Linked DNA regions of Alkalihalophilus pseudofirmus. The protein of the gene in region 1 interacts with the protein of each later gene in a pairwise test. Links are inferred from orthologs where the notes say so. Each region holds a gene or a part of one and is shown in the gene's direction. Other genes may lie near its edges.

Region 1 (3,565 bases):
GTGATGAAAAGAATCTTGTTATTCTTGAGTCAATGGAATTCCCAGAGCCGGTTATCTCATTATCAGTAGAGCCAAAGTCTAAAGCTGACCAAGATAAGATGGGTATGGCATTAGCTAAGCTCGCTGAGGAAGATCCAACTTTCCGTACTGAAACAAACGAAGAAACTGGTCAAACGATTATTTCTGGTATGGGTGAACTTCACCTTGATATCATCGTTGACCGTATGAAACGTGAGTTTAAAGTAGAGGCTAACGTTGGTGCTCCACAAGTATCTTACCGTGAAACGATCCGTCAAACGGCTCAAGTTGAAGGTAAGTTCGTTCGTCAATCTGGTGGTCGTGGACAATTTGGTCACGTTTGGGTAGAATTCTCTCCAAACGAAGAGGGTGCAGGTTTCGAATTCGAAAATGCAATCGTCGGTGGATCAGTTCCTCGTGAATACATCGGATCTGTAGAACAAGGTATTGAAGAAGCTCTTGGCAACGGTATGGTTGCTGGATACCCTGTAATCGACATTAAAGCGAAGCTTTATGATGGTTCTTACCATGATGTCGATTCAAGTGAGATGGCGTTTAAAATTGCTGCATCTATGGCACTTAAAAACGCTAAAACTAAGTGTAAGCCAGTATTACTTGAGCCATTAATGAAAGTTGAAGTTGTTATTCCTGAAGAGTACATGGGTGATGTAATGGGTGACGTTACAGCACGTCGTGGACGCGTTGAGGGTATGGAAGCACGCGGTAACGCACAAACAGTTAAAGCGTTCGTTCCACTAGCTGAAATGTTCGGGTATGCAACATCATTACGTTCACGTACTCAAGGACGCGGAACGTACTCAATGTTCTTTGACCACTACGAAGAAGTTCCTAAGAGCGTAGCGGAAGAGATCATTAAAAAGCAAAACGGTCAGTAATAACGTTTTGTAATTGTTTCATACAACGTTTTGTTGTAAGCTAAGAAAGGTGATATTCGTATGGATATGGCACCTTTCTTATTCATAAAAAAACTTACTATTGTTTATTTAAGGGAGGAAATTAATCATGGGTAAAGAAAAATTCGACCGCTCGAAAACGCATGCCAATATCGGTACTATTGGACACGTTGACCATGGTAAAACAACTTTAACAGCTGCAATCACAACTGTACTTGCTAAGCGTTCTGGTAAAGGTGCTGCAATGGCGTATGACGCTATCGATGGTGCTCCAGAAGAGCGTGAGCGCGGTATCACAATCTCAACTGCACACGTTGAGTACGAAACTGATAACCGTCACTATGCACACGTTGACTGCCCAGGACATGCTGACTATGTTAAAAACATGATCACTGGTGCTGCACAAATGGACGGCGGTATCTTAGTAGTATCTGCTGCTGATGGCCCAATGCCGCAAACTCGTGAGCACATCCTTCTTTCTCGTCAAGTAGGTGTACCTTACCTTGTTGTATTCTTAAACAAATGTGACATGGTAGATGACGAAGAGCTACTTGAATTAGTAGAAATGGAAGTACGTGACCTTCTTTCTGAGTATGACTTCCCTGGTGACGATGTACCTGTTATCCAAGGTTCTGCTCTTAAAGCACTTGAAGGTGACGAAGCATACGAAGAAAAAATTATCGAACTTATGGCTGCTGTAGATGATTACATCCCTACTCCAGAGCGCGATAAAGAAAAGCCATTCATGATGCCAGTTGAGGATGTATTCTCAATCACTGGTCGTGGTACGGTTGCTACTGGTCGTGTAGAGCGTGGACAACTTAATGTTGGTGACGTAATTGACATCATCGGTTTAGCAGAAGAGCCATCTTCTACTACTTGTACAGGAGTAGAAATGTTCCGCAAGCTTCTTGACTATGCTGAAGCTGGTGACAACATTGGTGCACTTCTTCGTGGGGTTTCACGTGACCAAGTTCAACGTGGACAAGTACTTGCTAAGCCAGGTAGTATTACTCCACACACAAACTTCAAAGCTGAAGTTTATGTTCTTTCAAAAGAAGAGGGTGGACGTCACACTCCATTCTTCTCAAACTACCGTCCTCAGTTCTACTTCCGTACAACTGATGTAACTGGAATCATCAACCTTCCAGAAGGTGTTGAGATGGTAATGCCTGGTGACAACATCGAAATGACTGTTGAACTAATTTCACCAATCGCAATCGAAGAAGGTACTAAGTTCTCTATCCGTGAGGGTGGACGTACTGTAGGTGCTGGTGTCGTAGCTACAATCACTAAGTAATTATATTACTTTCTGATAGAAAGCATCTTGGTCTTCCAAGGTGCTTTCTTTTTTTATGCAATTAATTTCGATAAAACCTTGCAATTATTCATAGGTGTCGTTATAATAGTAGGAGTGTGCCCAACATAAAAACTTTTACTTGATTTAGGTCATGTACCTATGTATAATGTTGAATGTTGGTCATTGGCAGCGATGATGTGGAAGGTTGCTGATACACCCGGCCCCTTTGCCATGGCAGGGTGTAGGAAATTTTCACGGAGTATGTCTGTTTATAAAATGGACGATAAAGGAGGGGCTATAATGGCAAAGCAAAAGATTCGTATTCGTTTAAAGGCGTATGATCATCGTGTTCTTGATCAATCAGCAGAGAAGATTGTAGACACTGCAAAGCGTTCAGGTGCTAATGTATCTGGTCCGATTCCACTTCCAACTGAGAAGTCGGTTTACACAGTTCTTCGTGCGGTTCACAAGTACAAAGATTCTCGTGAGCAATTCGAGATGCGTACGCACAAACGTTTGATTGATATCGTGAATCCAACTCCACAAACTGTGGATGCTCTTATGCGTTTGGATTTACCGTCTGGCGTAGACATCGAAATCAAACTATAAATCTGTATGATCAATTAGTGAATATAGACTTTTATATGTAAGTATATAAAAATGGCAAACAAAAAATTCGAGTTATATTAGGAGGTGTAACGGATGACCAAAGGAATCTTAGGTAGAAAAATCGGTATGACACAAGTGTTTGCTGAAAATGGTGAAGTCATCCCAGTAACAGTTATCGAAGCTGAGCCAAACGTGGTTCTTCAAAAGAAAACTGTTGAGTCTGATGGATACGAAGCAATCCAAATCGGATTTGCTGACCAAAAGAAATCAAATACTAACAAGCCTCAAGAAGGACATGCTGCAAAAGCTAACACAGCTCCTAAGCGCTTCATGAAGGAAATCCGTAACTTCGACGCTTCTCTTGAAGTGGGTAACGAAGTTAAAGTTGACACATTTACAGCTGGAGACGTAGTAGACGTAACAGGAACATCTAAGGGGAAAGGTTTCCAAGGTGCTATCAAGCGTCATAACCAATCTCGCGGACCGATGTCTCATGGTTCACGTTACCACCGTCGCCCAGGTTCAATGGGTCCTGTAGCTCCAAACCGTGTATTCAAAGGTAAACTATTACCTGGACGTATGGGTGGAGAAACAGTAACAGTACAAAACCTTGAAATCGTAAAAGTTGATACAGACCGTAATCTTCTATTAGTTAAAGGTAACGTACCTGGCGCTAAAAAGAGCTACGTATCTGTACAAAGTGCGGTTAAAGCAAAATAAAGAT
Region 2 (3,348 bases), 3.7 Mb from region 1 along the record:
GCTAGGAGATGCGATGACCACCGCCCATCTATTCTGTGAGCTGATGCGTCATCTAGAAGACCGAGGCAAGACGACGCTTGCTGATCTTATGGAGATCGGCAGCTCCACAACAAAGGGTGTAGTGTTTTAATAAGAGGAGGAGAAACGCGGCCGAGGCCGCGTTTCTTTGTTTGATGCGGTGTTTAGGCGGCTGTAGCAGTGGTGATGCGGCGAGGAGAGTGACGCAATTCCAGCCTCAATCGATGCATAAGCCGGCCGGAGGGGCGCAATAAGCCAGGAGACAGGCGCAATAAGGACCGATCGGCGCAATAACAGCACACACCGACGCATATACTTCATCAAGCCGCGCAATCTCGGCCGAGAGCAACGCATAAAGAGCCTGAACCGGCGCAATCCCCCTCGCCAAAAACTTCCCGCACTACTCTGCAACCCCGAAAAATACTCTCCGATCACCCAAATATGTAAAAAAAGTCTGAAAATAGCCCTCGTCCTCTTTAAAATGTGGTATATCTGCTTAATCTCCCTAATAAACTGTACCAATCACCAACACAGAATTAGGGAGGCGAGACGTGTGCACGATTACATCAAAGAGCGAACGATCAAGATTGGCAAGTATATCGTCGAGACGAGAAAAACGGTGCGGACCATTGCAAAGGAGTTTGGGGTATCCAAAAGTACCGTTCATAAAGACTTAACAGAACGCTTGCCAGAGATCAACCCAGAGCTCGCAAATGAAGTAAAAGAAATTCTTGAATATCACAAATCTATTCGTCATCTTCGGGGCGGCGAAGCGACGAAAGTGAAATACAAGAAGACACAAGAAGAGCCTGTACAGCAAATTGTAAAAAGTCGACAATAATTTGCAGAAATTATTATCCCTGTCTGAACAATCTGTGATAAAATTTACAATTAGGTATATCGTAATCAGTAGATACGATCATGTTCGGTAAAACAGGGAGGAAAAAGAATCATGTTTGGTAGAGATATTGGAATTGATTTAGGTACTGCGAACGTCCTAGTCTATGTAAAAGGTAGCGGTATTGTCTTAGATGAGCCCTCAGTAGTTGCAGTCGATACACAGTCAAAGAGAGTTCTAGCTGTCGGAGAAGAAGCGTTCCGCATGGTTGGACGCACACCAGGAAATATTGTTGCCATGCGCCCAATGAAGGACGGCGTCATCGCAAACTTTGAAATGACAGAATCGATGCTGAAGCATTTTCTTGGCAAGATCAATGTCAAAAGCATGTTTTCAAAGCCGCGCATTTTAATTTGCTGCCCGACAAATATTACATCCGTTGAGCAAAAAGCGATTCGCGAAGCAGCTGAGAAGAGCGGCGGGAAGAACGTGTATTTGGAAGAGGAACCGAAAGTTGCTGCAATCGGAGCCGGAATGGATATTTTCCAGCCAAGCGGTAACATGGTAGTCGACATAGGCGGTGGGACAACAGATGTTGCTGTTCTTTCAATGGGTGATATCGTCACCGCCTCTTCCATCAAAGTAGCTGGTGACAGATTCGATTCTGACATCTTAACTTACATCAAAAAGAGGTATAAACTTCTTATCGGAGAACGTACAGCTGAGAACATTAAGATGCAAGTCGCAACAGTATTTCCGGGTGCGCGTGAAGAGGAAATGGAGATTCGCGGACGCGATATGGTAAGTGGACTTCCTAAGACAATTACGGTACACTCAAAGGAAATAGAGGAAGCGTTGCTTGAATCAGTTTCATATATTGTACAAGCTGCTAAGCAAGTCCTTGAGCAAACGCCTCCAGAGCTGTCAGCAGACATTATTGACCGCGGGGTTATCTTAACAGGCGGCGGAGCACTTCTCCACGGTATCGATCAGCTTCTAGCAGAAGAATTGAAGCTTCCAGTGCTTGTTGCAGAAGATCCAATGCATTGTGTGGCAAAAGGAACAGGCATCATGCTTGAGAACCTAGACCGCATGTCAAAGAAAGTTAAAATTTAACAAGAACCTAAAACATACCGATACATGTGGCATAGGGACGAATCCATGCCGCATGTTTTCGTGCTTAATAATATAAACAGTGAACCAAGGAGGAACACGATGCTTAGAGGATTGTACGGCGCAGCAGCAGGGATGATTGCCCAGCAACAGCGCCAAGAAATGCTGACCAACAACCTAGCCAATGCGAATACTCCAGGATACAAAGCCGACCAAGCATCACTGCGTGCGTTTCCAAACATGCTGATCAAAGCAATGGACACGCAAGGACCAAAAGGCGCTCAAGCACCGATTATCGGAGAGCTGACAACGGGTGTCTATTTGCAAGAACGCATGCCGAACTTTCGTCAAGGAGACATCAATGAAACAGGCAATTCAACCGATATTGCACTGCTTCAAGGTGTACTGCCTGAAGGCGAGTCAGGGCGTCCGGGTGCTTTATTTTATACGATTCAATCTAATGATGAGATCCTATACAGCCGTAACGGAAACTTTACAATAGACGGGGCTGGATTTCTGACAACGACGGAAGGGCAGTATGTTCTTGGCACGAACGGCGAGCCGCTTCAAGTCGGTGATGAGAATTTCACGCTTGACCCAAATGGTACAATAACGTCATCAGATGGTGCAGTGATTGGCCAAATTAACTTGGCTTACGCAGAAGACCCAATGTTGCTTGTGAAAGAAGGAGACGGCCTGCTTCGTTATACAGAAGAAGGTGAGCTGCCGACTGCAATTGGAAATGCCGAGATCAACTATCAGCTCCAGCAAGGTTTTATTGAACGTTCAAACGTTGACGCCTCACAGACAATGACGGAAATGATGAGTGCATACCGATCCTTTGAAGCGAACCAGCGTATTCTTCAAGCTTATGATCAAAGCTTGGATAAAGCCGTAAATGAAGTCGGGCGGTTAGGCTAATGGCTGAGCAGAGAGTGAGGATGAAACGATGAATCTTTCAATGATATCAGCTTCTGTAACCATGGGGCAGCTGCAGCGTAAAATGGACACCCTCTCACATAACATGGCCAACAGCAACACAACAGGCTTCAAGCGCCGTGAAGCAACGTTTTCAGACCTGTTATTTCAGCAGGTTAATAACAACACGGACACACGCTATGAAACCGGCAGGCTGACGCCAAACGGAATCCGCGTCGGTGCAGGAGCAAAGATTGCCCAGACCGCTCTTCGGATGGAGCAGGGAGCGATTATGCAAACAGGACGAGAGCTTGATTTTGCGATTGCTGAACGTGATCACTTTTTTGAAGTAGAGTCTGTGGAAAATGGACAAGCTACCTCGTATCTAACACGCGATGGGTCTTTTTACTTAAGTGAAGATCCACAAAATCCTAATGCGTTAACAATTGTGAATGCAAAAG
Region 3 (3,186 bases), 3.0 Mb from region 1 along the record:
TGGGACAAAAAAAGAGTCTGCCCTGCAGCTTGCCGGCAAAATGTTAGATTCGTTTGACGGACTGACTTTATTGCGGACAGCGACAATCGAAGAATTATGTCATATAAATGGAATTGGAACAGCGAAAGCAGTAGAGATCCAAGCAGTGATGGAACTCGGCAGACGGATCCACGCAGTCCCGACTGAAGAAAAATATGTGATACGTTCTCCTGAGGATGTGTCCAATTTTGTCATGGAAGATATGCGATTTTTAACGCAAGAGCATTTTATCGCTCTCTATTTGAATACGAAAAACCGTGTCATTCATCGTCATACCTTATTCATTGGCAGTCTGAACGCGAGTATTGTACACCCCAGAGAAGTGTTTAAAGAAGCGTTAAGACGCTCTGCTGCCTCAATCATTTGTTTGCATAATCATCCCTCAGGCGACCCCACTCCAAGCCTTGAAGATATAGAAGTGACTAAGCGGCTGAATGAAGCAGGCAAGGTATTAGGTGTCGAATTATTAGATCACGTCATTATCGGCGATCGCAAATTCATTAGTTTAAAAGAGCAGGGCCATATCATTTAGAAATAGATCATAGGTAGTTAAGGGTCTCATCAAGGGTAGATAGCCCTTTTGGTAGAAGTTCACGTGTTTCACATTATTTTAAAATGAAACAAAAGGTGGAAATTTTGTGTCGGGGAACTTAAGGCTATTTTTTTTGAGAAATGTTCGATATAATATTTGAGAAATGTTCGATATAATAAAGGTTATGATTTCAGATCAGTCTGAAGGGAGATACATAGATGTTTGGTGGGTTTTCAAAAGATATTGGAATTGATTTAGGAACAGCTAATACACTTGTTTATGTTAAAGGGAAAGGCATCGTAGTGCGTGAGCCGTCAGTGGTTGCATTACGTACAGATACAGGTTCAATTGAAGCAGTAGGAAATGATGCAAAGAATATGATTGGTCGTACTCCAGGAAATATTGTGGCTGTGCGTCCGATGAAAGACGGCGTTATCGCAGATTTTGATACAACAGCTACAATGATTAAGTATTTTATTCGCCAAACAGTTAAGAATCGTTCAGTTTTCACTCGTAAGCCTTCAGTGATGGTTTGTGTACCAACAGGGATTACAGCGGTTGAGAAACGCGCGGTAGAAGATGCAACCAAACAAGCGGGCGCAAAAGAGGCTTATACACTTGAAGAGCCGTTTGCAGCAGCGATTGGGGCAGATCTTCCTGTATGGGAGCCGACCGGGAGCATGGTTGTTGATATTGGCGGCGGTACAACTGAAGTAGCCATTATTTCACTTGGCGGAATTGTTACGAGCCAATCAATCCGTGTGGCTGGTGATGAGATGGATGATGCAATCATTCAGTATGTGAAAAAGAGATACAATTTGATGATTGGTGAACGTACAGCTGAGACGTTAAAGATGGAAATTGGAACAGCAGGAGCACCAGAAGGCGTAGATGATATGGATATCCGCGGACGTGATCTTGTCTCAGGACTTCCTAAGACCATCTCTGTAACAGCAGAAGAAATTTCCAAAGCTCTTGAAGATACAGTTACGACGATTGTAGAATCAGTGAAAAATACGCTTGAGCAATCACCGCCTGAGCTTGCAGCTGATATTATCGACCGCGGAATTGTACTAACAGGCGGCGGAGCTTTATTACGCAATCTTGACCGCGTATTAAGCGATGAAACAAACATGCCGGTAATCGTAGCTGAAAATCCGCTAGATTGTGTGGCCATCGGAACAGGCAGGGCGCTTGAAAATCTACATTTATTCCGTTCAAAAGCTGGGATAACGTCTCGTTCTGATAGAAAATCGTAAGTAGGTGTCTAGCATGCCATCCTTTTTCTCAAACAAAAAATTAATTATTCTTCTTGTCAGCATTATCATTTTGATGGCGCTGATTGGTTATTCGCTTTCTGATCGTGAGAATACAACACGGCCAGAGCAGTTTATGAGAGATACGGTTGGATGGGTGCAGTCTATGTTCTCAAAACCCGCACATTCTGTCGCGGGTTTCTTTGAGAGCGTATCTGATATTCGCAGCGTGTATGAAGAAAATAAACTTCTCAAATCACGTCTTGAAGAATACGCCCAAATCTCCGTAGAACGTAATTTACTTCGCGATGAGAATGAAACCTTGCGCGAAATGATCAACCTTGAAGAAAGTTTAAGTGATTACTTAATGAGACCAGCCGTTGTGATTCACCGTAATCCTGACCGCTGGAATGATTTTATTGCCATCAACCGCGGAAGCCAGCATGGCATTGAACCGAATATGGCGCTCGTTGATTCTCAAGGCGGCTTAATTGGTAAAGTGAAACGGACAAGTCAATTTAGTTCATTTGTGCAATTATTATCTGATAATGACAGGACCAACCGAGTCTCAGCGAAAATTGTCGGTGATCAAGCATTAAATGGTTTCATTGAAGGCTATGACGAGGATCGTGGTCTCCTCATTATGCGGAAGCTCGATATTGAGGCCGAGATCGAAGAAGAGCAAATGGTTACAACCTCTGGACTTGGGGGAGTGTACCCTGAAGGTTTATTAATCGGTGAAGTGGTTGAGGTAGAGCCGGATGAATACGGCTTGACTCAAAATGCCTATATTAAACCTACAGCAGATTACTATTCATTAAATTATGTTTACGTAATCGAGCGTACGAGTACCTCTGTTGATCCAGAGATATTAGAGGAGGATCAGTAGTGAGCCGTGCCTATCTTCCCACACTTTTATTGCTTGCTCTAGTCATTGAAGGAAGTTTATATCCATTTTTCATGCCGGAAAGATACGGTTCTGACCTCATCATGGTTCCGAGATTTCTTGTTGTACTGCTTGTGTTTATCGGGATCTTTACAGGAAGAAGCACAAGCTTAGTTTATGCGCTGTGCTTTGGGGTTATATATGATGTAGTGTATACCGAACTTTTAGGTGTGTATGTGTTTGGGTTTGCTGTTGTTGGTTACGTCTTTGCTTTGTCTTATAAGCAGATCCAAGATAGTATTCTCGTGCCAATTCTTCTTGCCCTTGTCGCTGTGGCATTATTTGATTATTATCAATATGGATTGTTTCGTTTAATCGGCATTACAGATATGGGCGGCCAAGCCTTTGTGTTTGACCGGCTTTTGCCTACCCTGCTTTTAAACGGAGCTTTAGCCATTGTGGTGCTCTATCCG

The links.
Region 2: the proteins of tuf (region 1) and PQ478_RS19995 interact in binary tests that used the Bacillus subtilis proteins (3 or more experiments, as listed by UniProt). The link is inferred for Alkalihalophilus pseudofirmus from one-to-one orthologs.
Region 3: the proteins of tuf (region 1) and PQ478_RS16550 interact in binary tests that used the Bacillus subtilis proteins (3 or more experiments, as listed by UniProt). The link is inferred for Alkalihalophilus pseudofirmus from one-to-one orthologs.

What each region holds. Positions count from the first base shown.
Region 1 is NZ_CP117835.1:139,357-142,921, forward strand. The notes cover bases 328-3,136. They hold tuf (elongation factor Tu), read left to right. Parts: upstream 328-1,041; coding sequence 1,042-2,232; downstream 2,233-3,136. Other genes in these bases: fusA (elongation factor G), read left to right, coding at 328-914; rpsJ (30S ribosomal protein S10), read left to right, coding at 2,533-2,841; rplC (50S ribosomal protein L3), read left to right, coding at 2,935-3,136. Outside these bases: more of fusA, read left to right, coding at 1-327; more of rplC, read left to right, coding at 3,137-3,561. UniProt on the Bacillus subtilis protein: GTP hydrolase that promotes the GTP-dependent binding of aminoacyl-tRNA to the A-site of ribosomes during protein biosynthesis.
Region 2 is NZ_CP117835.1:3,834,496-3,837,843, reverse strand. The notes cover bases 1-2,971. They hold PQ478_RS19995 (rod shape-determining protein), read left to right. Parts: upstream 1-970; coding sequence 971-1,972; downstream 1,973-2,971. Other genes in these bases: PQ478_RS19985 (flagellar hook-basal body protein), read left to right, coding at 2,919-2,971; PQ478_RS19990 (flagellar hook-basal body protein), read left to right, coding at 2,072-2,890; spoIIID (sporulation transcriptional regulator SpoIIID), read left to right, coding at 572-859; PQ478_RS20005 (3'-5' exonuclease), read left to right, coding at 1-130. In the rest of the region: more of PQ478_RS19985, read left to right, coding at 2,972-3,348. UniProt on the Bacillus subtilis protein: Forms membrane-associated dynamic filaments that are essential for cell shape determination. Acts by regulating cell wall synthesis and cell elongation, and thus cell shape.
Region 3 is NZ_CP117835.1:3,099,064-3,102,249, reverse strand. Bases 1-2,809 are described here. They hold PQ478_RS16550 (rod shape-determining protein), read left to right. Parts: upstream 1-789; coding sequence 790-1,830; downstream 1,831-2,809. Other genes in these bases: mreD (rod shape-determining protein MreD), read left to right, coding at 2,716-2,809; mreC (rod shape-determining protein MreC), read left to right, coding at 1,844-2,716; radC (RadC family protein), read left to right, coding at 1-571. In the rest of the region: more of mreD, read left to right, coding at 2,810-3,186.